Regions from separate parts of the Nonomuraea sp. NPDC050153 genome, predicted to be linked through region 2. Evidence: riboswitches for the same ligand, from Rfam matches in the RefSeq annotation. Region 2 holds a riboswitch; each other region holds the start of a gene.
What was found. Region 2 has a riboswitch for cyclic di-AMP ahead of ACIBQ1_RS25675 (C40 family peptidase). Riboswitches for the same ligand answer to the same signal wherever they lie in the genome.
Positions count from the first base shown of each region.

Region 1: another riboswitch for cyclic di-AMP. It lies ahead of ACIBQ1_RS28380 (hypothetical protein); the one in region 2 lies ahead of ACIBQ1_RS25675 (C40 family peptidase).
Region 3: another riboswitch for cyclic di-AMP. It lies ahead of ACIBQ1_RS22555 (C40 family peptidase); the one in region 2 lies ahead of ACIBQ1_RS25675 (C40 family peptidase).

Region 1 is NZ_JBITJQ010000012.1:115,484-125,105, reverse strand. It holds gene ACIBQ1_RS28420 (response regulator transcription factor) at 1-221, opposite strand, end outside; gene ACIBQ1_RS28415 (hypothetical protein) at 365-886, shown strand; gene ACIBQ1_RS28410 (efflux RND transporter periplasmic adaptor subunit) at 886-2,019, shown strand; gene ACIBQ1_RS28405 (ABC transporter ATP-binding protein) at 2,016-2,711, shown strand; gene ACIBQ1_RS28400 (ABC transporter permease) at 2,711-3,931, shown strand; gene ACIBQ1_RS28395 (hypothetical protein) at 4,040-4,489, opposite strand; gene ACIBQ1_RS28390 (rod shape-determining protein) at 4,542-5,528, opposite strand; gene ACIBQ1_RS28385 (DUF5302 domain-containing protein) at 5,792-5,992, shown strand; cyclic di-AMP (ydaO/yuaA leader) riboswitch at 6,161-6,295, shown strand; gene ACIBQ1_RS28380 (hypothetical protein) at 6,482-7,171, shown strand; gene ACIBQ1_RS28375 (alpha/beta fold hydrolase) at 7,211-8,056, shown strand; gene ACIBQ1_RS28370 (aminotransferase class III-fold pyridoxal phosphate-dependent enzyme) at 8,053-9,267, opposite strand; gene ACIBQ1_RS28365 (carbohydrate kinase family protein) at 9,264-9,622, opposite strand, start outside.
Region 2 is NZ_JBITJQ010000010.1:214,043-223,664, forward strand. It holds gene ACIBQ1_RS25665 (RDD family protein) at 1-1,161, opposite strand, end outside; gene ACIBQ1_RS25670 (amino-acid N-acetyltransferase) at 1,247-1,816, opposite strand; cyclic di-AMP (ydaO/yuaA leader) riboswitch at 2,092-2,241, shown strand; gene ACIBQ1_RS25675 (C40 family peptidase) at 2,337-3,287, shown strand; gene ACIBQ1_RS25680 (LuxR C-terminal-related transcriptional regulator) at 3,313-3,525, opposite strand; gene ACIBQ1_RS25685 (winged helix-turn-helix transcriptional regulator) at 4,188-4,589, opposite strand; gene lysX (bifunctional lysylphosphatidylglycerol synthetase/lysine--tRNA ligase LysX) at 4,707-6,188, opposite strand; gene ACIBQ1_RS25695 (hypothetical protein) at 6,336-6,818, shown strand; gene ACIBQ1_RS25700 (type III pantothenate kinase) at 6,883-7,665, opposite strand; gene ACIBQ1_RS25705 (L-aspartate oxidase) at 7,669-9,622, opposite strand, start outside.
Region 3 is NZ_JBITJQ010000008.1:280,976-290,597, reverse strand. It holds gene ACIBQ1_RS22590 (helix-turn-helix domain-containing protein) at 1-86, shown strand, start outside; gene ACIBQ1_RS22585 (hypothetical protein) at 118-570, shown strand; gene cimA (citramalate synthase) at 703-2,280, opposite strand; gene ACIBQ1_RS22575 (DsbA family protein) at 2,474-3,118, opposite strand; gene ACIBQ1_RS22570 (O-methyltransferase) at 3,178-3,822, shown strand; gene ACIBQ1_RS22565 (branched-chain amino acid aminotransferase) at 3,861-4,958, opposite strand; gene ACIBQ1_RS22560 (3-isopropylmalate dehydrogenase) at 5,173-6,219, opposite strand; cyclic di-AMP (ydaO/yuaA leader) riboswitch at 6,320-6,463, shown strand; gene ACIBQ1_RS22555 (C40 family peptidase) at 6,641-7,042, shown strand; gene ACIBQ1_RS22550 (ROK family protein) at 7,074-8,240, opposite strand; gene ACIBQ1_RS22545 (sugar ABC transporter substrate-binding protein) at 8,342-9,445, shown strand; gene ACIBQ1_RS22540 (ATP-binding cassette domain-containing protein) at 9,446-9,622, shown strand, end outside.

The sequences.
Region 1 (9,622 bases), on a different contig from region 2:
CGCGCGTCGCGCTCGGACGCCACCAGCTCCCGGCACACGTCGTCGCCGTGCACGCGCGGCAGGTCGCGGTCCAGCACGACCACGTCGTAGTCGTTGACCGCGATCCGTTCCAGCGCCGCCTCGCCGTCATGCGCCAGATCGACCGCGTGCGTCTCCTCGCGCAGCCACTCGGCGATCGCGTCGGCGAGCAGGAGCTCGTCCTCAACCACCAGCACCCGCATCGTGCACCTTTCTTCTGCCTGTGGAACCGAGTGTGGCGTAGCCGGCATTTGCTCCGAATAAGCCGCCGGGGGAAACGCTGAGGAAACAGCGGCCCCTATTGCATCTCCCCTCGAACCACGTTCATTCGATGGAGGAGAACACCATGCGAGGACGAGCTCTCAGCGTATTGGCCCTGGCGCTCACCCTGACCCTGGCCGCCTGCGGTTCGGGCGACGGCGGCGGCTCTGATGTGGCGTCGGTGTCCGGCACCGGCACCCAGGCCGCGGCCAGCGCGAAGCCCAGCGAGGACCCGCAGGATCGCGGTCTCAAATTCGCCCAGTGCATGCGCGAGAACGGCGTCGACGTCCCCGACCCCGAGCCCGGCAAGGGCATCATGATGAAGTTCGACGGCAGCGTCCCTGAGGAGAAGGTCAAGGCGGCCCAGGAGGCGTGCAAGCAGTACGCGCCGACGATGGGCGGGCAGGGCGGCCAGGTCGACCCGAAGAGGGCCGAGGCCCTGCGCAAGGTCGCGCAGTGCATGCGTGACAACGGCGTCGAGTCCTTCCCCGACCCCGAGGGCGGCGGGATGCGCATCACCGGCACGGTCGGCGAGGACCCCGACTTCAAGTCCGCCCAGCAGAAGTGCCAGAAGGAGTTCTCTGAGGCGGGCATGGGAGGCATGTGATGGGGATGGCCACCATCGACGGGAAGGCGGAGCCCGGCTCCCCGCCCTCCCGGCCGCGCCGCCGTCGCGGCCGGGGCAAGGTGGTCGCCGGGCTCCTGATCGCGCTGGCCGCCGCGGGCGGCGGGTTCGTGGCGGTCAACAGCGCCGGCCTGCTGAAGGGCGGTGCCGGCCCCACCCAGACGGCCGCCGCCCTGCCGCCGGCCACCACGACGGTGACCAGGCAGACCCTGAACGACACCAGGGACGCCGACGGCGAACTCGGCTACGGCCCGGTGACCACGGCGGTGAGCAGGAAGCCCGGCACGATCACCTGGCTGCCCGACAGCGGCGCGCAGATCACCCGCGGCCGGTCGCTGTACCGGGTGGACAACCAGCCGGTCATGCTCATGTACGGCGACACGCCCGCCTATCGCGACCTCAAGGCCGGTGTGGAGGGCAAGGACGTCGAGAACCTGGAGCGCAACCTCAAGAAGCTCGGCTACGACGGCTTCACGGTCGACGACGAGTACACCTACGACACGGCCGAGGCCGTCAAGGAGTGGCAGGAGGACCGCGGCCTGGACGAGACGGGCGTGGTCGAGCTGGGCCGGGTCGTCTTCGCCCCCGGCAAGGTGCGGGTGGAGAGCCTGGAGTCCGAGGAGGGCCAGCCGGCCGCGCCGGGGCAGAAGGTCCTGACGTATACCGGCACGTCCAAGGTGATCACGGTCGAGCTGGAGGCCGAGGACCAGCGGATGGCCAAGAAGGGCGCCAAGGTCGAGGTCACGCTGCCGGACGGCAAGAACGTACGGGGCAAGGTCACCGAGGTGGCCACGGTCGTCAAGCCGGGCGAGGGCCAGAACGCCGAACCGGAGACCCGCGTCGAGGCGCTCGTCTCGATCGGCGACTCCAAGTCCGCCAAGGGGCTGGACAAGGCGGCGGTGGACGTGACGTTCACGGCCTCCCAGCGCAAGAACGTGCTGACCGTGCCGATCGCGGCGCTGGTGGCGCTGCGCGAGGGCGGCTACGGCCTGGAGGTCGTCGAAGGGGGCCGGTCCCGCTACATCAAGGTCGAGACGGGGCTGTTCGCCGGGGGACGGGTCGAGGTCAGCGGTGACGGGCTCACCGAGGGCATGGCCGTGGGGATGCCGAAATGACGTACCCCATGATCGAGCTGGCGGACGTGTCCAGGACGTACCCCGGCGACGTGGCGGCGCTGCGGTCGGTGTCGCTGCGCATCGAGCACGGCGAGCTGATCGCCATCGTCGGGCCGTCCGGCTCGGGCAAGTCGACGATGCTCAACGTCGTCGGCACCCTCGACCGGCCCACGTCCGGGACCATCCACATCGACGGGTACGACGTCTCCAAGCTGTCCGACAACCAGCTGTCGGCGCTGCGGGCCACCACGATCGGGTTCGTGTTCCAGTCGTTCCACCTCGCCGCGAAGGTCCCGGCCCTGGACAACGTGGCCGACGGCCTCGTCTACACCGGCCTGAGCCGGTCGGAGCGGCGCCGCCGCGCGGCCGAGGCGCTCGAACGGGTCGGGCTCGGGCACCGGATGGACCACGAGCCGCACGAGCTGTCCGGCGGCGAACGGCAGCGCGTGGCCATCGCCAGGGCGGTGGCGGGCGACCCGCCGCTGCTCCTGGCCGACGAACCGACCGGGGCCCTGGACTCGGTGTCGGGTACGGGGGTGATGGAGCTGCTGCGCGAGCTGAACGCGGCCGGCACCACCATCGTGATCATCACGCACGACCGGGAGATCGCCGCCAGCCTGCCCAGGCAGGTGCGGATGCGCGACGGCCGGATCATCTCCGACACCGCGCGGGTCCCGCTGGAGGTGGTGTGATGGCCGTCTTGGAGGTGGCCCGGCCGAAGTTGTCCCCGGCCAGGATGCGGCCCCGCGACGTGATGCGCGTCGGGGCGGTCGGCCTGCGTACGCGACCGTTGCGGGCCTTCCTGTCGGCGCTCGGCATCGCCATCGGCATCGCGGCCATGGTCAGCGTGGTCGGGCTCTCGTCCTCGTCGGGCGCCGAGCTGGACCGTACGCTCTCCGCGCTCGGCACCAACCTGCTCACGGTCTCGTCCGGCACCACGCTCATGGGCGAGGCCGCGCAGATGCCGAAGGACGCGGAGGCGATGATCGAACGGATCGGCCCCGTCGAGGCGGCCTCGTCGATCGGGCGCGTCGGCGACGCCAAGATCTACCGGTCGGAGCAGATCCCCGAGGCCCAGACCGGCGGCATGACCACGTACGCGGCCCGCCTCGACCTGCCCGCCACCGTCGGCGCGACCCTGCGCGGCGGGACCTGGCTCAACGCCGCCACCGAACGCTACCCGGCCGCCGTGCTCGGCTCCTCCGCCGCCCAGCGGCTCGGCGTCGGCTCGATCGGGCCCGACACGCAGGTCGTGATCGGCGGCGTCCGCTTCGCGGTCGTCGGGGTCATGAACCCGGTGGCGCTCGCCACCGAACTGGACAGCGGCGTCCTGGTCGGCTGGCCGGTGGCGGAGTCCCGGCTGGGCTTCGACGGGCACCCGACCACGCTCTACACCCGCTCGGAGGAGTCCAAGCTGGAGGCCGTCCGCCAGGTGCTGGCCGGCACCGCCAACCCGGAGGCGCCCAACGAGGTGGACGTCTCCCGCCCGTCCGACGCCCTGGCCGCCAAGCAGGCGACCAGCCAGGCGTTCGCCAACCTCCTGTTGGGGGTGGGGGCCGTGGCGCTGCTGGTGGGCGGGGTGGGGGTGGCCAACACGATGGTCATCTCGGTGCTGGAACGCCGCGCCGAAATCGGCCTCCGCCGCTCGCTCGGGGCCACCCGGGGGCAGATCCGCACCCAGTTCCTCGCGGAGTCGCTGCTGTTGTCGGGCCTGGGCGGGGGAGGGGGGATCCTCCTGGGGACGGGGGTCACGATGGGGTACGCGCTGTACAGCGGCTGGCCCTCCGTGGTCCCGGCCTGGGCCACCGGTGGCGGCCTGGCCGCCACCCTCGCCATCGGCGCCGCCGCCGGCCTCTACCCGGCCATCCGCGCCTCCCGCCTCTCCCCGACCGAGGCCCTGTCCACCCCTTGACCTCCCACACCCGGGCCCGACCCTCGTCGGGCCCATCTGGCCAGGGGGTGCGCCTGCGGCCATGCGGTTGCGGCAACGCCAGGCACCCACCTCCGGCCGACGACACGCCTACGGTGGTGAGTCGGTTGTGTAGCAGGTTGTCTTGCCGGTGACGCGCACGCCGGGCCTGTCGCCGGACAGCACGGTCAGCTCGAACGTCAGCCGAGTCTCAGGATTGCGCAACACCGAAACATCCTGATCCCCATCCCGCAGATCCAGATCATCGACCACCCTGTCGTACCCCATCGCCTGGAGCCGGGCGAGCAGCCCGGTGGAGGCGGAGGCGAGGTCGCTCTCGGCGCGGAAGTAGCGCCGCACCTGACCGGGCACGCACGAATCGTCCTCCACCGGCGCCTCCGGCGACAGGCGGAGGCCGGCGGCGCTGAGCAGGGCGCTGCCGTCGGAGTCGAGTCGCCGGGCGGCGTCTTCGAGGGTGGGGAGTTCGGAGGCCGCCGTGCAGGCCGTCATCGCCGCGACGCAGAGGAGCGCCGCGGATAAGCCGTGACGGCAGGCGCGCACGATCGGACCATATCCGAGATCGCCCAGGGTCACCGGCAAAAGGCGGAAAACATCACCGGAGCCGGGTGCGGCCGCCGCGGAGGCGGGCGAGCAGGCCCAGGTCGTTCGCGCAGGCGCCGAGGCCGAGGGCCACGCACTCCAGGGGCCGTTCCGCCTGCCGTACCGGCATGCCCAGGGACTCCCGCAGCCGCGGCGCGAGGCCCGCGAGCAGCGCGCCGCCCCCCACCAGCACCGTGCCGCGCTCCCCGAGGTCGGCGGTCAGTTCGGCGGGGCAGCGTTCGACGGTCTCCATCGCCGCCCACACGATGGACTCGATCGCCGGAGCCGCCGCCTCCCGGATCCGCTCCGTGGGCAGCCGTACGGCGTGCTCGTGGCCGGTTTCCGGGTTCCGCGTGCGTACGGTCACGTCTTCCTGCGACGAGTTCCCGCCGGCGTGGCGCTTGGCCGTCTCCGCCTCGTGTTCGTCGAGGGTGTGGCCGTGCTCGTGTTCGACCAGGCGGGCGATGGCCCGGTTCACGGCCCGGCCGCCGCTGGGGACCGCCGTCGTGGCCACGGCCTCCCCTCCGGAGAGCACGGCGATCCTGGCGGAGTCGCGCCCGACGTCGATGACCATGCCTCCCACGTAGTCACCGACCGGCAGGCCCGCGCCGAGCGCCGCGGCGAGCGAGTGCGGGATCAGCACGATCTGCCTGGCCTCCGCCTCGTACGCCACGTCGCGCAGCGCGGCCCGCTCGATCGGCGTGGCCCCGTCGGGCAGCGCCATGACCAGGCGCGGCCTGGCGAGCGGACGCCGCTGAACCTTGCTCAGGAAGTGCCTGACCATCCGCCGGGCGAGGTCGCCGTCGGCCGGCAGGCCGCCGCTGACCGGCCAGCATGTCTCGTCGCCCGTGGCGTCCGCGCCGTACCCGATGATCTTGCCGGTACGGGCGTCGATCGTCACCGCGGAGGGTTCGTCGAGCACGATGCCCTTGCCCCTGACGTAGATCCGCGTGCGGGCGCCCCCGAGGTCCACCGCCAGGTCGCGGCCGAGGAGACTCATGACAGGACTGAGGGCTTGGCGGTCGTGGCGGGCATGCCGGGTCTATTTCCTGGGCCGTTCCAACCCAACACCAGGAACGGAGTGGTTCCCCTTTACCTGAACGGGCGGGCTCAGCCGCTCCTGAGGGCCTGGTGGCGCTGGTGGTGATGCCGGGCAGGCGGCTGGAGGCGCTCGCCACGCCGCAGGCGAGGGTTGAGGCCAGTTTCGCGTCATAAGCGGCGCCGTGCGAAGCTGTGATAGTCCCCAACACCATGGAGGTCCTCATGGCGGATACACCGGAGCCGGAAGTCGGCGAGACTCCCGAGGACGAGATGAAGCGCAAGTTCCGCGAGGCGCTGGAGCGCAAGCGTAACCAGCACGCGGACTCGGGCGCCGGTGGCAAGGGCGGCGACCCATCGAAGATCCACGGGGCGCACGGTCCGGCTGCGAGTAAAAGATCGTTCAGGCGCAAGAGCGGCGGCTGAGGCCGGGAATTTCCAGGGGGTACGGCAATGCCGTGCCCCCTTTCCTATTGTCAAGGCAGGTAGATCTTTAGCCCGATTCATGACGAAGTGTTTGTGTTTGTCCGGAATACGTGGTTAGAGTGTTGGCCACTTACCAGCCGGTGGCGTGGACCTTACCCAGAAGGGACCAGCCGGCTGGCGCCGAATCCCGATCACTCGGGAACCGGGGACCCACCTCCCTGGGGTGAATCCGACTTTGCGTCGGTAGGGCAGCTCCACGCCCGAACCCGTCAGCTAACCCGGTAGGCGAGATGGAGAGGACATATGCATTACATGAATGATCACGTAGAACACCCCAACCGCGTGATGACGACCGCCTTCTGAGCGGCCCCTTCTCCAGGCTTGTTTCGCGCTCCGCGTAGCTTTCCCCCCGTCAGGTGCTTTGTCCTGCTACGCCCTTTTTCAAGCGAGCGCAACCTCCCTGCCCCCTCGCGAAGGACTTTACTTTTCATGTCTGCACGTTTTGGCCTGCGTACCCTCGCTCTGCTCACCGCCTCCGCCGTCAGCGCTCTCACGATCGCCTGCACCGCGGCCCGCGCCGACTCCAACACGGATGAGAAGGTCCTGCTCAAGGGCTCGACCACGGCCTCGTACTTCTGGGACGACGCCTCGGGCCGCGCCGGGGACACCGGCCTGCCCGCCAGCGGCAAGCCCATGCAGAAAGGCCTGGCCGCCAGCCCGAGCTGGCCGCTCATGACCGAGGGCTACGTGATCCACGACGGCAAGAAACTACCCTTCTTCGTCGGCGACCGCGGCCCGGGCGTGCCCTCCAACAACGGGGTCATGCTGGACCTGGACGGCAAGACGTTCGCGGAGCTGACCGGCGGCACGTTCAACACCGACACGCTCGGCGTCGACGGCATCGGCGGCCAGGGGCACATCAAGGTCGACTACGTCATCACCAAGTGGGGCGACGGGCCCGGCAAGAAGAACTACCCGGTGCCGTTCTCGACCCGCGCCTGGTCCGAGCACGACGACAATCCGGCCGAGCCCCCCGCGGGCGGCGTGGCCGTGCCTCCGGCGCGCGAGGCCGGAGAGTGGAGCGCCGGCGCGGGCGCCGTCGTGGCCAGCGCCGTGGCCGTGGCGGGAGGCGGAGTGGCGCTCGCCAGTGAGCGCATCCGCAACCTCCTCATGGGCTGAGCTTTACGGACCCCGGACCAGAATGTCATTCTGGTCTTCGTGACCATCCGCGCGGCCGCGAACGGCATCGAAATCGCCTACGAGAGCTTCGGCTCGCACGACGGGCGCCCTCTGCTCCTCATCATGGGGCTCGGTGCCCAGCTCATCCACTGGGATGAAGGGCTCTGCGAGCTGCTGGCGGACCAGGGACATCACGTCGTACGGTTCGACAACCGCGACGCCGGTCTGTCCACGCACTTCCACGACAAGGGCGTCCCCGCTGCGGGGGCGCCTTCGCCATATCTGCTGGACGACCTGGCCGACGACACGGCCGGACTCATGGACGCGCTGGGCTGGCCCGCCGCCCACGTGGTCGGGGCGTCGATGGGCGGCATGATCGCCCAGGCACTGGCCATCCGCCACCCGGACCGGGTGCTGACCCTGACCTCGATCATGTCCACGCCCGGCCCCTCGGTGGCCCCGCCCACGGACGCCGCGCTCGCCGCCCTCATGACCAGGCCCCCCGCCGACCGCGAGGCGGTCCTGGCCCAGGCGGTGCGGACCTGGTCGGTCATCGGCTCGCCCGGATACGAGCTGGACCGCGAGCGGATCACCACGCTGGCCGGACTCGCGTTCGACCGCTGCTTCGACCCCGACGGGACGGCCCGGCAGCTGGCCGCCGTCATGGCCTCGGGCGACCGCACGGCGGGGCTCGCCGGCGTGGGGGTGCCCGCGCTGGTGCTGCACGGGGAGGCGGACCAGCTCATCCCGGTCGCGGGCGGGCAGGCCACGGCCACGGCCATCCCGGGCGCCCGGCTGGTGACCTACCCGGGCATGGGCCACGACCTGCCGCGCCCGCTCTGGCCCTCCGTCGTACAGGAGATCGCCAAGCTCACCGCCGCCTAGCCGAAGTGGGCACGGGTCTCCGCGAACGCCTGGTCCGTGCCCTCCAGCGCCCTGGCCACGTCCGCCTCCGTGTGCGCGGCCGACATGAACCAGTTGTGCCACGGGTGCAGGTAGACCCCGTGCCGCAGGCAGGCGTCGCTCCACCACATCGCGACGGACAGGTCGGCGTCCCCGTCGAAGCTGAGCCACGGGATCGTGACGGGGCCGGTCTGGTTCACCACGAACCCGTGGGACTTGGCCTGCGCGTAGAGCCCCTCGCGGAGCTGCGTGCCCGCCCGTTCCATGGCGCCGATGCCGTCGGTGTCGCGCAGCGTCTCGATGGTCGCCTTGGCCGCCGCCATGGCGACCGCCGAGAACCAGAACGACCCCGTCGAGTACAGCGTCTGCGCCGGTCCGCGCAGCGCGTCCGTGCCGGTGACGGCGGCGATCGGGTAGCCGTTCGCCATGGCCTTCGACCAGGCGGTCAGGTCGGGCCGCACGCCGTACGGCTCCCAGGACCCGCGCAGGTCGACCCGGAACCCGGCCCGCACGTCGTCGATCACCAGCGCGGCCCCGAGCCGGTCGGCCAGGGCGCGGGCGCCCCGGGCGAAGGCGGGCTCCACCAGCTCCTGGTCCTCGAACGAGTCGTGCTTGAACGGCGTCACGATGATCGCCGCCACGTCGCCCTCCACGGTCGCCGCCGCGGCCTCCAGCGACGTCAGTGAGTTGTACGTGAACTCCACCAGGTCCGCCCGCTCGTTGGGCGTCGTGCCCGCCAGGGAGGGCGTGCACCAGGGGTCGGCCCCGTGGTAGGCGCCGTGCGCCATCAGGACCTTGGTCCGCCCGGTGGCGGCGCGGGCGACCATGAGCGCCTGCGTGGTGGCGTCGGTGCCGTTCTTGGAGAACATCGCCCAGTCGGCGCTGGGCACGGTGTCCACGAGCAGCTCGGCCAGCTCCACCATGATCGGGCCGGGGCCGTTGAGGCAGTCGCCGAGCGCGGCCTGCCGGGCGGCGGCCTCCTCCACGCGGGGGTGGCGGTGGCCGAGCACGACCGGGCCCCAGCTGCACATGAAGTCGATGTACTCGCGCCCGTCCACGTCCCACTGGCGGCAGCCCTCGCCGCGCTCGAAGAACTGCGGGAATCCGGGGGCGAAGAGGGCGGCGTTCAGGTGCCCGTACATGCCGCCGGGGACGACCTTCAGGGCGCGCTGACGGAGTTCTGCGTCGGTCATCCGAGGATCCTTAGAGTCGAGTCGAGGTCGGTGAGGCCGGCGTCGGAGCCGAGCCCCGTGGCGACGTGGGCGGCGGCGGCCGTGCCCCAGCGGGCCGCGGTCAGCACGTCCTGCCCGTGTAGGAGCCCCGTCAGGAACCCTGCGCAGTACGCGTCCCCGCAGCCGGTCGTGTCCGCGACGTCCACCTTGAGTGCGGGCACCGTCTCCGCTCCCTCCGGGGTGACCACGAGGCTGCCCGCGGCGCCCAGCGTGACGAGCACGCCGCGCGGCCCGTCGGCCAGCAGGGTCCGGGCGGCCTCGTGGACGTCGGAGGCGCCGGCCATGAGAAGGGCCTGCGACTCGTTCGGCAGCACGT
Region 2 (9,622 bases):
GTCGTAACCGACCCATAGGGCGGTCACGATGATCGTGATCAGGATGCCCACGACCACGCTCGAGAAGAAGCCGCTGCTGGCGCCGCTGCCCGAGACGTAGCTGGCCACGAGGATCGCCGTCAGGATGCCGCTGATGACGAGGTTCACGACGAAGAGGATGACCCCGTCGATGAGCCTGGCCACCAGACGCTGCCACCACTCCGCCAGCGGGGCCGGCGCGCCGGGCGGCTGCACGCCCACGGGGCCGGGCTGACCGTAGGCCTGGCCGTAGCCGGGCTGGCCGTACTGCTGCGCCTGCCCGTACTGCTGCTGGCCGTACTGCTGGTCGCCGTAGCCCTGCTGGGCGTAGCCGGGCTGGGACTGCTGGCCGTAGCCCTGCTGCCCGTACTGGCCCTGCTGGCCGTAGTCGGGCTGGGATTGGGGTTGCTGGCCGTACTGCTGCTGGCCGTAGTCCGGCTGGGACTGCGGCTGCTGGCCGTACTGCTGCTGGCCGTAGTCCGGCTGGGACTGCGGCTGCTGGCCGTACTGCTGCTGACCGTAGTCCGGCTGCGACTGGGGCTGCTGGCCGTACTGGCCCGAGGGCTGCTGCTGGCCGTAGCCCTGCTGCCCGTAGCCCTGCTGGGACGCCTGCTGCTGGCCGTAGCCCTGCTGGCCGTAACCGGGCTGGGACTGCTGCTGCTGGCCGTAACCGGGCTGGGACTGCTGCTGCTGGCCGTACTGCTGGCCATAGCCCTGCTGGCCCGACTGCGGCTGCTGCCCGTACTGCTGGCCGTAGTCAGGCTGCGAGGCCTGCTGCTGACCGTAGCCCTGCTGGCCGTAGTCAGGCTGGGACGCCTGCTGCTGGCCATAGCCCTGCTGGCCGTAGTCGGGCTGGGACTGCTGCTGCTGGCCGTACTGGGGCTGCTGGCCGTATTGCTGCTGCTGCCCGTACTGGGGTTGCTGACCGTACTGCTGCTGCTGGCCGTACTGCTGTTGCTGGCCATAGCCCTGCTGACCGTACGGGGGCTGCTGCCCGTAGGCATCGTCCGCCCGGTAGCCGATCACAGTCGCGTCCGGGTCGGGCTCGCCGGGGTGGCGGCCCGGGTTCTGCTGCCCGTACTGGGGGGGCGCAGAGTTGTCGCCGGATTCGTTCTGTGGATACGGCGGCTGTCCGGTACTCACCGTGTCACCTCGCTTCGAGTGCGCATGTGGCACGTGTCAGGACACATGCCTGTGCTGCCCAACGTATCGACATAGGTATCAACAATCACCTTTCCATCTGGTCAAGGTCCGCGTCACCCGATGTCAGGTGGAGCAGCATGCGGGTGTTGCCGAGTGTGTTCGGCTTGACGTGTTCAAGATCCAAAAACTCCGCCACACCCTCGTCGTACGAGGCCAGCAGTTCGGCGTACACCTCAGGGGAAACAGGTGTGCCCTGAATCGGGCGGAACCCCAGTCTCGCGAAGAAGTCGACCTCAAAAGTAAGACAGAATACACGCCGCAGACCCAAATCCTTAGCCTGCTGGATCAGTGCGGAGACGATCCGGTGGCCGACGCCCATCCCCCGGCACTCGGGATCCACGGCCACCGTGCGGACCTCGGCGAGGTCCTCCCAGAGCACGTGGAGCGCGCCGCAGCCGACGACCTGCCCGCCCCGCTCGGCCACCCAGAACTCCTGTACGTCCTCGTACAGGGTCACCGTGGCCTTTTCCAGGAGCCGAGGCCCCGCACCCGCATAGGTGTCCACCAGGCGCCTGACCATGCGCACGTCGCGCGTGCGGGCACGCCGGACCACCACCGCGGTCTCGGGCACTGTCAGTTCGGCCACCTGCTCCATGGTTCTCCAGGGTACAGATCTCATTACGGCTCAGCCCTAACTCCCATGTCTCGGCCCATCTTGTTACATCTTGTGGCCAGATGGGCGCGGGCCCTCGCCGCCGACTCCCGCCCATCGAAAGCGCGGACAAAGAGGGCATAGGACCTCTTCCGCACGGCTGTCCACGAGATCACCTTGTGACCCTTCGGTTGTGAAACCTCTACGGACTTGGCAGTTCTGGTTGAGCAGGAACCCGGAGTGCATTAGTGTCCAGCGACAATGCCCCCGCGTATCGCGCGGGAGGCACGCCCAATTCTCGCAAGGGAAGCCGGGGAACCGCCGGTGGCGACCTCCGACGCCACCACTGGGGTGAATCCGAGCCTCTCGGTAGGGCTGCTCCGGCCCGAACCCGTCAGCTAACCCGGTAGGCGTCTACGAGAGGAGCTGGTTGGTGAAGCGCACGCTCAGCGGTGGGGGGAAGTCGGCGGGCAAGCACGCCCGCCCTTCGGAACGGGCTCGGCGACCGCGCCGCTTCGGTGTGGTGAGTCTCACAGTCGCCGCGCTGCTGTTCGCCATCCCCGTCGGTTCGGCGTCCGCTGACCCCAAGCCCACGCTGAAGGATCTCGCCGACCAGGCCACGAAGCTGCACACCGACATCGAGACGCTGAGCGAGCAGTACAACGGCCAGCGGGAGAAGCTCAAGACCGCCAAGAAGGCCGCCGAGGCCGCGGAGAAGACGTTAACGAGCAGCGAGTCGGATCTGGCCGCCAAGCGCGCGAAAGCCGCCATGCTGGCCCAGAACGCCTACATCACCGGCGGCCTGAAGACCCTCGCCTTCACCACCTCCGACGACCCCGAAGGCTTCCTCAACCGCGCCGCGACCTCGTACGCGATGCAGGCCGAGCAGGGCGAGGAGATCAACGCCCTCACCAGGGCCATGGACACGGCCACCCGCGCCAGGGAGAGCGCCAAGGCACGCATAGCCGAGGTCCAGCAGCTCGTCACCGACATCGACTCCAAGCGCGACAGGATCACCAAGCTGGTGGCGAAGGTCGAGAGCAGCCTGTTCACGCGGGCTCTGGGCGAGGCCGGGCGCCCCGGCACGCGGGCCGTGCGCGTCAACCTCCCGATCCCGGGCTCCGGCAAGGCGGCCGAGGCCGCGCGGTGGGCGCTCACGCAGCAGCTCAAGCCGTACGTCTGGGGCGCCGAGGGCCCCAGCTCCTACGACTGCTCCGGGCTCGTCATGGCGGCCTTCCAGCGGGTGGGCATCTCGCTCCCGCACTACACCGGCGACCAGTGGACCGCCGGCAGGCACATCTCGCGCGAGGAACTCCGGCCGGGCGACCTGGTGTTCTTCTACAGCGACCTGCACCACGTGGGCATCTACATCGGCGGGGGCATGATGGTGCACGCCCCGCAGACGGGCGACGTCGTACGGATCGCGTCGATCGCGAGGCGGCCGTTCGCCGGCGCGGTGCGCATCGCCGACTGAGCCGCACCCCGGCGGTCCGCCGCGGCTAGATCAGCTGGCGGCGGGCTGCCCAGGCCACGGCCTCGATCGCGGTGGCCACGCCTATGCGGTCGCAGATGCCCCGCAACCTGCGGCGTACCGTGCGCCCGCTGATATCCAGCCGCCGCCCCACTCGATCAACCGTGACTCCCTTGGCCAGCTCCGCCAGCAGCGCCAAATCAGCATGGCTGAGCTCAACGCCTTCAGTGAGCACATCCATCGGGAGCCCTCCCCCCAACAGCAGAACTTGGACCTCACAGATGGGCCAAAGCCGCTCCTCGCAGACGGTAAACGCATCCTGGAAAGGTCGTCAAGCTCGACAATCGCCGCACTTGACGAGCGCTATTGACATGATCCGCTATATATGACGCACTCGCGATATGTCAGGACGGTGAGTGATCACATTGGGCCCTCCGGAATGGCCCTGACCAGCCTTCCGGTTTTCGATCAGTACGGTATGGATATTCCGCATGATCGATAAGCTCGATATCGCGGGGAGCGCGTCCGTGACGCGATCTTTCCGGCGCGCGACAAGCCACCAATCGCTCGCTTTGTACGGCACCGCCACACGATCCGCCCACCCAGGTCAGGCGGCCGGTTAAGCCAATTTGATCAATCCCGCAGGACAATTGCCGCCGGGGGTCTCGACCGGCGGGCCGGCGCCCGGCGGGTGGCCCGCCCGGTTGGCCGGGCCGTGCGACCTCGTTTCCGGGTGCCCGTACGCGGCGTGCAATGAGGCGATCACAGAGGCGGACGAGGCGCCGCGGACGCTCCCGGAGGCGGAGCGGGGCCTGCCTGCGCGACCTTGACGCGATGCTTACAAGCGTCTTCGGATCGGAAACCGGGCGGCCCAGAAGCCGGATTCCCGACAGCGGTGATCACTCAGCCGTTGGCGGAGTCGTAGCGGTCCCTGGCGGCCTCGACGTCCCCGATGTGCGTCTCGGCCCAGCTCTTGATCGCGGCCACCAGCGGCATCAGGCTCTCGCCCAGCGGGGTGAGCGCGTAGTCCACGCGTACCGGCACCGAGGGGGTGAGCGTGCGCGAGACCAGGCCGTCGCGCTCCAGGCCGCGCAGGGTCTGCGTGAGCATCTTCTGGCTGACGCCCGCGATGCGCCTGGACAGGTCGCCGTAGCGGCGCGGACGCTCCGAGAGCGCGGTGAGCAGGAGGGTGACCCATTTGTCGCTGAGGGTGTCGAGCAGCTTCCTGGAAGGGCATTGGGCGAAGTACGCGTCGAAGGTCTGCCTGGCCTCGTCGCGCCGCTCCGCCGCCGTCTTCGTGGCCACCCGATCGCCCCTTTCCACCCCTGCTTACTCCGAGAGGGTAACTCCCCGGAAAGGGGAGGGCGGGGGCGTGCGGCGGGCCGGTTGGGGGCGCCGCCGCACGCGCGAGCCGGGCGTGGGTCAGTGGGTGGGCTTGACCAGGGGGAAGAGGATGGTGTCGCGGATGTTCTTGCCGGTGAAGGCCATGATCATCCGGTCGATCCCCGCGCCCATGCCCCCCGTCGGCGGCATCGCGTACTCAAGGGCCTGAAGGAAGTCCTCGTCCAGCTGCATCGCCTCGGGGTCGCCCCCGGCGGCCAGGAGGGACTGCTCCATCAGGCGGCGGCGCTGCTCGATCGGGTCGATCAGCTCCGAGTAGGCGGTGCCCAGCTCCGTGCCGAAGCCGATCAGGTCCCACTTCTCCGTCAGCAGCGGGTTGTCCCGGTGCTGGCGGGTCAGCGGCGAGGTCTCCAGCGGGTAGTCCATGACGAACGTGGGCTGGACGAGCGTGTGCTCCACCAGGGCCTCGAAGATCTCCTGCACCAGCTTGCCCGAGCCCCACTTCGGGTCCCAGTGGATCTCGCGCCGGTCGGCGATCTTGCGCAGCTCCTCCAGGGAGGTCGAGGTGGTGATCTCCTCGCCCACGGCCTCGGACACCGCGCCGAACAGGGTGATGCGCGGCCACCGGGCGATCCCCAGGTCGACCTCCACCCCGTCGTGGACGACCACCGTGGTGTCCAGGGCGGCCACCACGGCCTTCTGGTACATCCGCTGGGTCAGGTCGGCCATGTCGTTGTAGTCGAGGTAGGTGCCGTACGCCTCGAGCATCGTGAACTCGGGGTTGTGCGTGGAGTCGGCGCCTTCGTTGCGGAAGTTGCGGTTGATCTCGAAGACCTTCTCGATGCCCCCGACCACGAGCCGCTTGAGGTAGAGCTCGATCGCGATGCGAAGGTAGAGCTCCATGTCGTAGGCGTTGATGTGGGTCTTGAAGGGCCGGGCCGCCGCGCCGCCGTGGATGGGCTGCAGCATGGGCGTCTCGACCTCGAGGTAGCCCTCCTCGTGCCAGAAGTCGCGCACCGCGCGCACCGTGGCGCTGCGGAGGCGGGCCATCTTGCGCGACTCGTCGTTGACGATGAGGTCGACGTAGCGCTGGCGGACGCGGGCCTCCGGGTCGGTGAGCCCGACGTGCTTCTCCGGCAGCGGGCGCAGGCACTTGGCGGTGATCTGCCAGCTGTCGGCGAGGATGGACAGCTCGCCGCGCCGCGAGGTGATGACCTCGCCGATCACGCCCACGTGGTCGCCCAGGTCGACGTCGCGCTTCCACGCGGCCAGCGACTCCTCGCCCACCTTGTCGAGCGAGATCATGACCTGCAGGTCGGCGCCGCCGTCGCGGAGCGTGGCGAAGCAGAGCTTGCCGCCCACGCGGTTGAGCATGACGCGCCCCGCGACCGCGACCGTGTCGCCGGTGGCGGTGTCGGGCTCCAGGCCCTGGTATTTCTCCCTGACCTCGGCATTGGTGGCCGTACGGGGGAAATTCACCGGGTAAGGGTCGACGCCCTCGCTGCGAAGGCGGTCGAGCTTCTCCCTCCGGATGCGCATCTGCTCGGGAAGTTCGTCGCTCACAACATCAAAGGGTAGGGGATATGGCGACCTGCAAGGGTTCGTCGGCGCGCTGCAGGACCTCTGCAAGAGCCCTCTCTTATCAATATCTCACGAGCTCAAGGGGGGAACCGGTACGGAGCCGGTCCAAGGGGAGCTCAAGGAGAGACGATGTTCAAGAAGATCGCGACAGGCTTCCTCGCCGTCGCCGCCACCAGCGCTCTGGCCCTGTCGCTGCCTTCCGCCGCCAACGCCAGCACGGCCGCCTACGACCACGACTCCTCCGACTACTGGGGCCCCGTCTACGCCAAGAACGGCCTGGCCAAGTCGCAGGGCTGGATCGGCGTCAGCTGGGACGAGGACGGCGAGTCGAACGAGGCCACCGTCAGGGGCCGGCTCTACGACCTGGACGACCGCGACGAGGACGAGGGCGGCAAGTGCGCGTTCGTGAAGTTCGAGGCCAGCGACTTCGACGACGACTGGTCCCCGGTCTACTCCAAGAAGTACTGCGGCTTCCCCGGCTACAAGAAGTTCAGCTTCTCGGAGAACGACGTCAGCAGCGTGCGGGTGAAGGTCTGCCAGATCGGCCAGTACAGCAACTACCCCACGAAGTGCGGCCCCTGGTCCTACCTCTACACCGCCGAGAGCGAGTGACGAGTCGTCCCCGGACGCGCAGGCGGCCTCCCACCCGAGCGGGGGGCCGCTTTCTTCATGCCGGTCAGGCGGTGTTCCTGTTGTAGATCAGGCGCAGGCCGATGAGCGTCAGCCACGGCTCGTGCACGTCGATGGAGCGCGACTCGCCCACCACCAGCGCCGCGTGGCCGCCCGTGGCCACCACCGTCACCTCGTCGGGGTCGTCGGCCAGCTCGGCCACCATCCGCTCCACGATCCCGTCCACCTGGCCCGCGAAGCCGTAGATGATGCCGGCCTGCAGGGCCTCGACCGTGTTCTTGGCGATCACCGAGCGCGGCCTGACCAGCTCCACCTTGTGCAGCTGGGCCCCGGCGGCGGCCAGCGCGTCGACCGAGATCTCGATGCCGGGAGCGGTCACCGCGCCGATGTACTCGCCCTTGGCCGACACCGCGTCGAACGAGGTCGCGGTGCCGAAGTCGACGATGACGCAGGGGCCGCCGTACTGGTCGATGGCCGCCAGCGCGTTCACGATGCGGTCGCTGCCGACCTCCTTGGGGTTGTCCATGCGTACGGGCACCCCGGTGCGGATGCCCGGCTCCACGATCACCGCCGTCACGTCGCCGTAGTAGCGGCGGCACATCTCGCGCATCTCGTTGAGCACGCTCGGAACGGTGGAACAGATGGCGATGCCGTCGATGTCGGCCCCCTTGAGCAGCGGCGACTGTGCCAGCAGCCCCTGGAGGACGACCGCGATCTCGTCGGCGGTGCGGCGGGCGTCGGTGGCCAGCCGCCAGTGCTCGATGACGTCCTCGCCCTCGAACAGCCCGAGCACCGTGTGTGTGTTACCGACGTCGATCGTGAGCAGCATCAATTACCCCCGCAGATCCAATGCGATGTCCAGGGCCGGCGCAGAGTGCGTCAGAGCTCCCACCGCCAGATAGTCAACGCCAGTTTCGGCCACACGACGAGCCGATTCCAAGGTCAATCCCCCGCTGGCTTCAAGCGCAACCCTGTTTCCCGCCCGATTTTTCACGACATGTACAGCGCGAGCTGTGTCCTCGATCGTGAAGTTGTCCAGCAGGATCTCCTCGGCCCCCTCGTCGAGCACGGCCGCCAACTGGTCGAGCCGGTCGACCTCCACCTCGATCGGCAGATCGGGGTAGCGCTCCCTGACCGCCCTGAACGCCTCGGCCACGCCGCCGGCGGCCACGACGTGGTTGTCCTTGATCAGCGCGGCGTCCGACAGCGACATCCGGTGGTTCACGCCGCCGCCGCAGCGCACCGCGTACTTCTCCAGCGCCCGCAGCCCCGGCAGCGTCTTGCGGCTGTCGCGCACGCGCGCCGCCGTGCCGCTGATCGCCTCCACCCACCTGCCGGTCAGCGTGGCCACCCCGGAGAGGTGCGTGAGCAGGTTGAGCGCGGTGCGCTCGGCCGTCAGCAGGGCCCGTACCGGCCCCTCGACCGTCATCAGCACGTCTCCGGCCCGCACCCGCTCGCCGTCCTTGGCCCTCCTCTCGGTACGGGCGGCGCCCAGCCGGACGAACACCGCCTCCGCCACCGCCAGCCCGGCCACGACACCGTCCTTGCGGGCCACCACGTCGGCCGCCGAACGCTGCTCCGCCGGGATCGTGGCCAGGCTCGTCACGTCGCCGGCCTCCTGCAGGTCCTCGGCCAGCGCCCGGTCGATCAGCGCGTCCACCTCGGCCGGGTCCAGCCCGGCGGCGGTGAGCTCCTGGGCCACGCGCGGCGGCATCGCGTCACCGTGCGGCGTGTACGTCATGCGGAGGCCCTCCTCGGTCAGGGTCACGTCCAGGTGCCCCAGCCATTCGTTGTCGTCGCGGGTGTCATGGTCCTCGCGCCAGTGCGAGCCACGGGTCTCCAGCCTGGCCGCCGCCGCGCCGGTGAGCACGGTGGCCACGGTGAGCAGGTTGGTGGCCTCCCAGGACTCGGTGCAGGCGGGCACCTCGACCGGCGTCCAGCGGGCCTCCCGCAGCGCCCTGGCCGTGGCCAGCAGCGACTCGCGGCTGCGCAGCACGCTCGCCCCGGTGCTCATGTGCGCCTGGATCCTGGGCCTGACCCGCGGGTCCGCCAGCCCGGAGGGTGCGCCGCTCTCGACCGGCTCGACCGGCTCGCCCGGCGAGGGGCGTACCGCCTGGATGTCCTCGGCGATGCGCTCGGCGAAGACGAGCCCTTCGAGCAGGGAGTTGGAGGCCAGCCGGTTGGCGCCGTGCACGCCGGTGCAGGCCACCTCGCCGCACGCGTACAGTCCCTCGATCGAGGTGCGGCCGCGCAGGTCCGTCATGACGCCGCCGCTCGCGTAGTGGGCGGCCGGGGCCACGGGGATCGGCTCGACGGCCGGGTCGATGCCGTGCTCGCGGCAGACGGCGTAGATCGTGGGGAAGCGGGTCTCCCACTTCTCCCGGCCGAAGTGGCGGCCGTCGAGGTACATGTGGTCGCGGCCCGTCTCACGTATCCTGCGCATGATCGCCTTGGCCACGACGTCGCGCGGCGCCAGGTCGGCCAGTTCGTGCGCGCCCCGCATGAACCGGACGCCCTCGTGGTCGACCAGGTACGCGCCCTCGCCCCTGACCGCCTCGGAGATCAGCGGTTGCTGGCCGGTCGAGCCCTCGCCGAGCCACAACACGGTCGGATGGAACTGGACGAACTCGATGTCGCGCACCACGGCCCCGGCCCGCAGCGCGAGCGCGACCCCGTCGCCGGTGGAGACGGCGGGGTTGGTGGTGGCCGAGTAGACCTGGCCCATGCCGCCGGTGGCCAGCACCACCGCCCTGGCGCGCACCGCGCCCACCCCGTCGCGGGCGCCC
Region 3 (9,622 bases), on a different contig from region 2:
TCGCTCTTCGAAGACAGCGGAACGCTCGTTCGCGCGGCCCTGGCAGGCGGCATAGGAAACGATGCATTCGTACGCTTCATCAATGACCTGACACCCAAGGCTGGTAGAGACCTGAATGTGCTGCTCGCCATGTCGCACCTCCGCCAAAACAGCAGCATCGAAGCTTACAAGCTTGCCGGGACAATCCAGAGAACTCCGGTCGAGGCACAAGAGGTATTGCTTGCCATGACTGACGAGTACAACTTGGTGGAGCCATCCAAAAGAACAGCCAAGAAGCCCTTCCCGACGTATCGTCTACGATCAGACGTGCTCGCGGCAATGTCACGGTCGGTCTCATATCGAGGCCGGTCTTTTGACGATGCAGATCAGAAGGTCGTCGACCATGTAAGAGAGTACGGTTTCGTCACCAACCAGACAATACGCCGCCTCTTCGATATTCACGTCTACGCCGCTCGCGACCTGCTGAACAGCCTGCGCGAGCGGCAAATCATCGAAAAGATAGGAGATGCGAGAGGAGGTACCGGGGTCAAGTACGGCCCAGGGCCGAAGTTTCCCAGGAGCAGGTCCTGAATCCCCGTCGAGCGAACGGGGGGTCGAAGGGGGCGTGAGCCCCCTGGAAGGCGCTGCCCGAGGCTCCCTCGCGCGCAGCGCCCCATTGCAGAGGACCTTGCTGTTCCCCCCCGGAAACCCCGGTAATCCCGCTCAGGCGGTTTCGTGGCCGGCGCGGAGGAGGCCGTACGTGACCGCCTGCTCGAGTGCCTGCCAGGACGCGTCGATGATGTTCTCCGCCACCCCGACCGTGGCCCACTCGGACGTGTCGTCGCTGGAGGTGATGAGGACGCGGGTGATGGCGCCCGTCCCGTGGGTGCCCTCGAGTATGCGGACCTTGTAGTCCACCAGCTCCAGCTTCGCCAGCTCGGGGTACAGCTTCTCCAGCGCCAGCCGCACGGCCTTGTCCAGGGCGTTGACGGGGCCGTTGCCCTCGCCCGTGGCGACGATGCGCTCGCCCTTGGCGTGGAGCTTGACGGTGGCCTCGCTGACCAGTTCGCCGCCCTTCGTGCGCTCCACGATCACGCGCCACGACTCGACCTCGAAGTGGCGCTTGCGCTCCCCGTGCACGGTGTCGCGCAGCAGCAGCTCGAACGACGCGTCCGCGGCCTCGAAGGTGAATCCGCGCGACTCCAGGTCCTTGACCCGTTCGACCAGGGTCTTGGTGTGGTCGGGGGTGAGGTCGTAGCCGAGTTCGCGGCCCTTGAGCTCGACCGAGGCGCGGCCGGCCATGTCGGAGACGAGCATGCGCATGTCGTTGCCGACGGCGGCGGGGTCGATGTGCTGGTAGAGGTTGGGGTCGACCTTGATGGCGCTGGCGTGCAGGCCGGCCTTGTGGGCGAAGGCGGAGGTGCCGACGTACGGGGCGTGGGAGTTGGGGGTGACGTTGGTGACCTCGGTGATCGCGTGGGCGATGCGGGTCATGTCGGCCAGCGCCGCCTCGGGGACGAGGTCGAAGCCGCGCTTGAGCTGGAGGTTCGCCACGACGGTGAAGAGGTTGGCGTTGCCGGAACGCTCGCCGTAGCCGTTCGCGCAGCCCTGGACGTGCGTGGCCCCGGCCTTGACGGCGGCCAGGGTGTTGGCGACGGCGCAGCCGGTGTCGTCGTGGCAGTGGATGCCGACGCGGGCGCTGGTCTGGACGGCCTCGTGGACGATCTCGGCGAGTTCGTCGGGGAGCATGCCGCCGTTCGTGTCGCACAGGGCGATGACGTCGGCCCCGGCTTCGGCGGCGGTCCGCAGGACTTCGAGCGCGTAGGCTGGGTTGGACTTGTAGCCGTCGAAGAAGTGCTCGGCGTCGAGGAAGACTCGCTGTCCCCCCGCACGAAGGTGAGAGACCGTGTCGCGGATCATCGCGAGGTTCTCCTGGAGAGTCGTGCGGAGGGCCAGCTCCACGTGCCGGTCGTGACTCTTGGCGACAAGGGTCACGACCGGCGCGCCGGATTCGCGCAACGCGGCCACCAATGGGTCGTCGGCTGCCTTCACACCGGCCCGGCGGGTCGCACCGAACGCGGCGAGTTGCGCATGCTTCAGGTCGAGCTCTGTTCGAGCCCGCCTGAAGAACTCTGTGTCCTTGGGGTTGGCGCCCGGCCAGCCCCCCTCGATGAAACCGACGCCCAGACCGTCCAAGTGGCGCGCGACGGCGAGCTTGTCGGCGACGGTGAGGTTGAGCCCCTCCTGTTGGGCGCCGTCACGCAGCGTCGTGTCGTATACGTGGAAGCGGTCGTCGGCCATGAGTCTCTCTTCTCTGGAAGTCCTCTGGAAAGCAAAAAGACCCCTCACGGACGTGAGAGGTCTGCGCGCTGGCGGTGTCCTTTGTCAGCCAGCGCGCCTGCCGATAATGAGCAGACCGTAGAACATGGTGCCGCCCAGTCTGCCACATGCATTCACCATGTGGCACATCGATCTCAGCTTCTGGGACAAGCCTTTACACGGTGACACCGTCGCCACCTGTGATGACGCGCTCGAGCGTGGCCGGATCGAACACCTCGTCGCCCAGCAACTGCCCGTCGAGCAGCACCGTGGGCGTGCCCTGGAGCCGTACCTTCGCGGTCTCCGCCAGATGGGCCTGCGCGTACGACTGCGACCTGACGCACTCGTCCACCGACGCCCCCGCCCGCCGGGCGGCCTTGACCAGATCCTCGACGGCGAACCCGGACGCCTCGCCGTGCGGCACGGGCTGCATGGCGTACAGCTCGTCCCTGAAGGTGAGCCAGTTCTCCTCGGGGACGCAGCGGGCGGCAGCGGCGGCGCGGATGGAGTTCGAGCGCATGGGCTCGTCCTGGAAGATCGTCACCGGGTGGAAGACGACCTTGACCTTGCCCTCCATGGCGAGTTTCCTGATGGTGCCGTCTACCTTGGCGTGCATGTCCTTGCAGATCGGGCAGTCGAAGTCCTCGTACAGGTCCAGCACGGGAGCCTCGCCGCCCCGGTCGGCGAGGACCATCGAACCGTCCATCTGCCGGGTCAGCCGCACCCCCTCGGACGACCGGCCAGGCTCCGAGAACGACAGCACCCCGAGTACGGCGATGGCCACGCACGCGAGCGCCACCGCCAGCAACCGCTTCATCATCAGCCCACTCTCACCTCGTTGATCGCGCAGACCTTACCCGATGCCGAAAGAATGGACGTATGAAGGCATACCTCCTCGATCCCGCTGTAGCACGATACGTCGTTGCCCACACGACGCCGCCCGACCCGCTGCTGGACGAGCTGGCGAAGGAGACGGCCCGGGCCACCGGGGACGCCGCCGGCATGCAGATCTCCCCCGACCAGGGCACCTTCCTGACCATGATCACCCAGCTCGTGGCGCCGCGGGTGGTCGTCGAGGTGGGGACGTTCACCGGCTACTCGTCCGTGTGCATCGCCAGGGGCCTGTCCGGCGGGCGGCTGCACTGCTTCGACGTGAGCGAGGAGTGGACCTCCATCGCCCGCCGCTACTGGCGCGAGGCCGGGGTGGACGACCGCGTGACGCTCACGCTCGGGCCCGCGCTGGAGACGCTCGCCTCCTTCGACCAGACCGTCGACCTGGCCTTCCTCGACGCCGACAAGGGCAACTACCCCGGCTACTACGAGCTGCTCATGGAGCGCCTGCGGCCCGGCGGGCTGATCGTGGCGGACAACACCCTGCGCAGGGGGCACGTGGCGGACCCGGCGCGCGAGGAGCCGACAACCGTGGAGATCCGGCGGTTCAACGACCTGGTGATCGAGGATCCGCGGGTGACCGTGCTCATGATGCCGGTCGCGGACGGGATGACCCTGATCAGGAAGAACTAGGCGGGGCGGCCGGGCCCTCGCGGACCCGGCCGGCCCAACTAGACGATCTTGTGGATCCAGTTGTGCGTGTCGGGGCGGGCGCCGTACTGGATGCCCACCAGTTCCTCGCGCACCCGCAGCGTCACCGGGCCGGGGTTGCCGTCGGCGACGCTCCAGGCGCGGTCGGCGCCCTTCACCGTGCCCACCGGCGTGACCACGGCCGCCGTCCCGCACGCGAACACCTCGGTGAGCTCCCCGGACTCGCACCCGGCCTGCCACTCGTCGACCGAGATGAGGCGCTCCTCGGCCTCCAGGCCCAGGTCAGCGGCCAGCGCCAGGATGGAGTCCCTGGTGATGCCGGGCAGCAGGGTGCCGGTCAGCGCGGGGGTGACGAGCTTGTCGCCGAAGACGAAGAACAGGTTCATCCCGCCCATCTCCTCGACGTACTTGTGCTCGTGGGCGTCCAGCCACACCACCTGGTCGCAGCCGTTCTCCACCGCCTGCCGCTGCGCGACGAACGCGGCCGCGTAGTTCCCGCCGCACTTCGCGAAGCCCGTGCCGCCGGGGGCGGCCCGCGTGTACTCGGTGGACAGCCAGACGGAGACGGGCTTGAGCCCACCCGTGAAGTACGAGGCCGCCGGGGAGGCGATGACCATGTACTTGTACGACTTCGACGGGTAGTTGACGCCGAGCCCCGCCTGGGTGGCGATCATGAAGGGGCGCAGGTAGAGGCTGTGGCCCTCGGTCGTGGGCACCCATTCCTTGTCGGTCTCCACGAGGAGTTCGAGCGACTCGACGAACGCCTCCTCCGGCAGCTCCGGCATGGCCATCCGGACCGCGGAGTGGTTGAAGCGGGCGGCGTTCGCGTACGGGCGGAACGTGACGATCGAGCCGTTGGTCTGGCGATAGGCCTTGAGCCCCTCGAACAGTTCCTGCGCGTAGTGGAAGACCGAGGTGGCCGGGTCGAGCGAGAGCGGGCCGTACGGCACCAGCTCGGCGTCGTGCCAGCCCTGCCCCTCGGTGTAGTCGATCGAGATCATGTGATCCGTGAAGGTCTGCCCGAAGCCGGGGTTCGCCAGTACCTGCTCCCGCTCGGCCGCGGTGCGAGCGTGGTCGGATAGCTGCACGTCGAAGCTGAGCTTTTGAGCGATGGTCATGACGTCGGTCCTTCTCTCTGCGAATCTGCCCAAATCTACAGAAACCTGTGGATCGGTGCTGATGGGCGGGACTGCCCGGAGGACAGTCCCGTACTTCCTATTGTCTCGCCATATGGGATGGCAAGCGGCCAATGGGGCGGTCACCCCTTTTGGACGCAAAAAAGCGCCTGGCGGCCCTCTTCGGACCACCAGGCGCGTTGGAGGCTAGGCGGTCCTAGCCGGATACTCGCGCGGTGATGTCGTCACCGATCTCGTGAGTGGTGCGACCCGCCCAGCCGGCCAGCCGCTCAAGGATGTCCTCGGCGACCGCCTGCTCGACCTTGGCCGACTCGGCGTGCAGGCCGAGGTGGTCGAGGAGCATGGCGACGGACAGGATGGTCGCGGTCGGGTCGGCCTTGCCCTGGCCGGCGATGTCGGGCGCGCTGCCGTGCACCGGCTCGAACATGCTCGGCGCGGACCGCTCGGGGTTGATGTTGCCGCTGGCGGCCAGGCCGATGCCGCCGGCGATGGCGGCGCCCAGGTCGGTGATGATGTCCCCGAACAGGTTGTCGGTGACGACCACGTCGAACCGCTCCGGCTGGGACACGAAGAACATCGAGGCCGCGTCGATGTGGCAGTAGTCGGTCGTGACGTCGGGGTATTCCGCCGCGAGGCGGTTGACCGTGCGCTGCCACAGGTCACCGGCGAAGGTGAGGACGTTAGTCTTGTGGACGAGCGTCAGCTTCTTGCGCGGCCGCGTGGCGGCCTTCTCGAACGCGTACCGCACCACGCGCTCGACGCCGTAGGCGGTGTTGAGCGACTCCTGGGTGGCGATCTCGTACGGGGTGCCGCGCCGCATGGCGCCGCCGGTGCCCGCGTAGAGGCCCTCGGTGCCCTCGCGGACGACGATCATGTCGATGTCGTCCGCCGTGGTGTCGGCCAGCGGGGTGGTCACGCCGGGGAACAGCTTGACCGGGCGCAGGTTGACGTAGTGGTCGAACTCGAAGCGGATCCGGAGCAGCAGGTCGCGCTCAAGGATGCCCGGCGGCACACTGGGGTCGCCCACCGCGCCGAGCAGGATCGCGTCGTAGCCGCGCAGCTCTTCGAGCACGCTGTCGGGCAGCGTCTCACCGGTACGGTGATAGCGGGCGGCCCCCAGGTCGTAGTGGGTGGGCTCGAACTTCGTGCCAACTGCCTCCAGGACCTTGAGCCCTTCGGCCACGACCTCGGTGCCGATCCCATCGCCGGGGATGACGGCCAGACGGATGTTACGCGACTCCATGGGCGGTACCTTACCGCGTCGTCTCGCCTGACGAACACGTCATCTCATTTTTCGGACGCCCACTTTGTCCGTATTGCGGTTTTTTGACCGTTTCGTTAAAGTCGGCGACCAGCCTAATCCGCGCAGCCGTTGCGTGGAGTCGGGGACCCACTTCCCCCTGGGGCGAGTCGGCATCCCCATGCCGTAGGGCTACTTCCAGGCCCGAGCCCGTCAGCTAACCCGGCCGGCCACTTGGAAGGACAGACCCCTGTCTCGAATCGCCATCGTCCTGGCGGCGGGCGCCGCCGGGCTCATTCTGGCCACCCCAGCCCACGCCGCGACCACCCCCGAAAACCCCACCACCCTGACCGGCGCCCAGATCAAGAAAATCCAGGAGAAGCAGGGGCCGAAACCCGCCTGGAAGATCGCCCTCAAGTTCGCCATGAGCAAGCGCGGCACACCGTACGTGTGGGGCGGCACCAGCCCGAGCGGATACGACTGCTCCGGGCTCATGCTCAGGGCCTACGAGCACGCCGGGATCGAACTGCCCCGCACCGCGGCCGAACAGTACTCCGCGTTCGGCAGGAAGATCTCCTGGGAGCACCTCAAACCCGGCGATCTCGTCTTCTTCCACGGCCTCGGGCATGTCGGGATGATCTCCCGGCCCGGCTACATGGTCCACTCGCCGCGCACGGGCGACGTGGTCAAGGAAGAGCGCCTGAGCCAATGGCGCCGCGACTCCTTCGTGGGTGGCGTCCGCCCCGACCCCAAGGGCGTACGGCTCTGGTCCAAGCTCCAGAAGCAGCGCGAGGACACGCCCACCACGCTCACGGCCACCCTGTAGAAGGCACCGGCGTCCGCCTCCCCGCGTGCGGTCAGGGGAGGCGGGCGTCGAAGATGAGGTCCCAGGCGCGGGTCCTGGCGTGGGCCACCGCGCCCAGCAGGACGCCGCTGTCGCCCAGCGTGCTGGCCACCACCGACGGCCGCAGCGGGCCGAGCTCGGCGATGCGGCTCTTGATGGCCGCTCCCAGGAGGTCGAGGTTGCGGCCCACGCCGCCGCTGAGCACGATCACCTCCGGGTCCAGCACGGCCGCGACCGCCACCAGCAGGCCGCCGATGCGGCGCCCCTCGGCCTCCACCACCGAGCGGGCCACGCCGTCGCCGGCTGCCGCCGCGGCGAAGACCTCCTTGGCCGTGTCCAGGGTCAGGCCGGCGGCACGGGCGGCGCGGACCACGCCGGGCGCGGCGGCCACCGCCTCCGTGGCGCCGTGCGCCAGGGCGTGGTCGGCCGGTGGCGCCGGGTCCTCGGCCGCGGGCACGTACGAGACCTCCCCCGCCGCTCCTTTGGCGCCCACGTACAGCTCGCCGTTGATCACGATGCCCATCCCGACGCCGGTCCCGATGGACACCAGCGCGAAGTTCGACTTGCCGCGCCCCTCCCCGTGCACGTGCTCGCCGACGGCGGCCAGGTTGATGTCGTTCTCGATGACGAGCTCGACCTCCAACGCGGCGCGCAGGCGCTCGGCCAGGTCGGGGCCGGGCAGGTTGGGGGCGAACTCCAGGCGGCCGAGCGCCGGGTCGTACACGCCGGGCGATCCGACGACGGCGCAGGCGATGGCGGGCCAGTCGGCCTCGGCCTCGCGGGCGGCGGCCCGGCACAGCTCCCCGACCAGGACGGCCAGCTCGGCGGAGGTGCGGGCGGTGTTGCGCAGGTCTCTGCGGCCGGCGAAGGTCCCGCGCAGGTCGGCGACGGCGACCCGGATCCAGTCGCGCCCGATGTCGACGCCGGCGACGTGGGTGGCGGCGGCGTTGACGTCGTACAGGGACGTGACCGGCCCGGGGCGGCCGGAGACCTCGCCGACGAGGTGGACCAGCCCGTCCTCCTCCAGCCCTGCCAGGGCCGCGGACACCGTGGGCTTCGACAGGCCGGTGATCTTGGCGAGGTCGGCGCGCGAGGCGGGGCCGTGCTCCTGAAGATGGTCGAGCAGGCGGCGCTCGTTCAGCACTCGCAGCAGCCGCGGATTACCCAGGTCGCCCCGCATCTCACCCTCCCTTGAAGAAACAAACCCTAGCCAACTCGCCTGATAGTAAATTACCTTTCTTACCAAGCACAGGGGCGGCACATCCGGAAGGACGAAGTGCGATGCACCGAGCATGGCGATCAATCCCTGTCGCGGCGGTCCTGCTGACCGCCGCCTGCGGAAACACCGGCAACAACACCGGCGCCACCACCACCACCACGACCACGCAGAGCCAGGGCCAGGGCGGCAAGACGATCGCGCTGTTCCTGCCCGAGTCCAAGACCACCCGGTACGAGGCGTTCGACCGCCCGCTGTTCGAGGCGAAGGTCAAGTCGCTCTGCCCCGATTGCAAGATCCTCTACAGCAACGCCGAGCAGGACGCCCCCAAACAGCAGCAACAGGTCGAGGCCGCGCTCACCCAGCAGGCCGACGTGCTCGTGCTCGACGCCGTGGACGCCAACGCCGTGGCCCCGCTGGTGAACCAGGCCAAGCAGAAGAAGGTCCCGGTCATCGCCTACGACCGGCTGATCTCGGGCATCGACTACGCGTACTACGTCTCGTTCAACAACGTACGGGTGGGCGAGATGCAGGGCCAGGCGCTGCTCGACGCCATGACCGCCAGGGGCACGGCGGCCAAGGGCCAGATCGTGATGATCCACGGCTCCCCCACCGACCCCAGCTCCGCCGACTACAAGAAGGGCGCCAAGAGCGTGCTGGACGGAAAGGTGAAGGTCGGCAGGGAGTTCGACACGCCGGACTGGAGCCCCGACAAGGCGCAGCAGGAGATGGAGCAGGCCATCACCGCGCTGGGCAAGGACAGCATCACGGGCGTGCTGTCCGCGAACGACGGCATGGCGGGCGGCGCGATCGCGGCCATGAAGCGCGCGGGCTACAAGCAGCTCCCGCCGATCACCGGCCAGGACGCCGAGCTGGCCGCCGTCCAGCGCATCCTCACCGGCGAACAGTACATGACCATATATCTGGACATCAGGGCGGAGGCGGAGAAGTCCGCCGAGCTCGCCGTCGCCCTCGCCAATGGCGAGCAGCCCGTTGCCCCCGCCAAGGTCAACAACGGCGCGGCCGAGATCCCGGCGTTCCTCCTCGACCCCATCCCCGTCACGGCGGACAAGGTGAAGGACACGATCGTGAAGGACGGCTTCTACACCGCCGCCCAGCTCTGCACGGGCGAGGTCAAGGCCGCCTGCGAGAAGCAGGGCATCCAGTAGATGCTCTCGGCAACAGGGATCTCCAAACGGTACGGCGCGGTCCAGGCCCTCGACGGGGCCGGCCTGGACCTGCGCGCCGGCGAGGTCGTGGCCCTCATGGGCGACAACGGCGCCGGCAAGTCCACGCTGGTCAAGACCATCTCGGGAGTCGTGACGCCGGACACCGGCACGATCGCC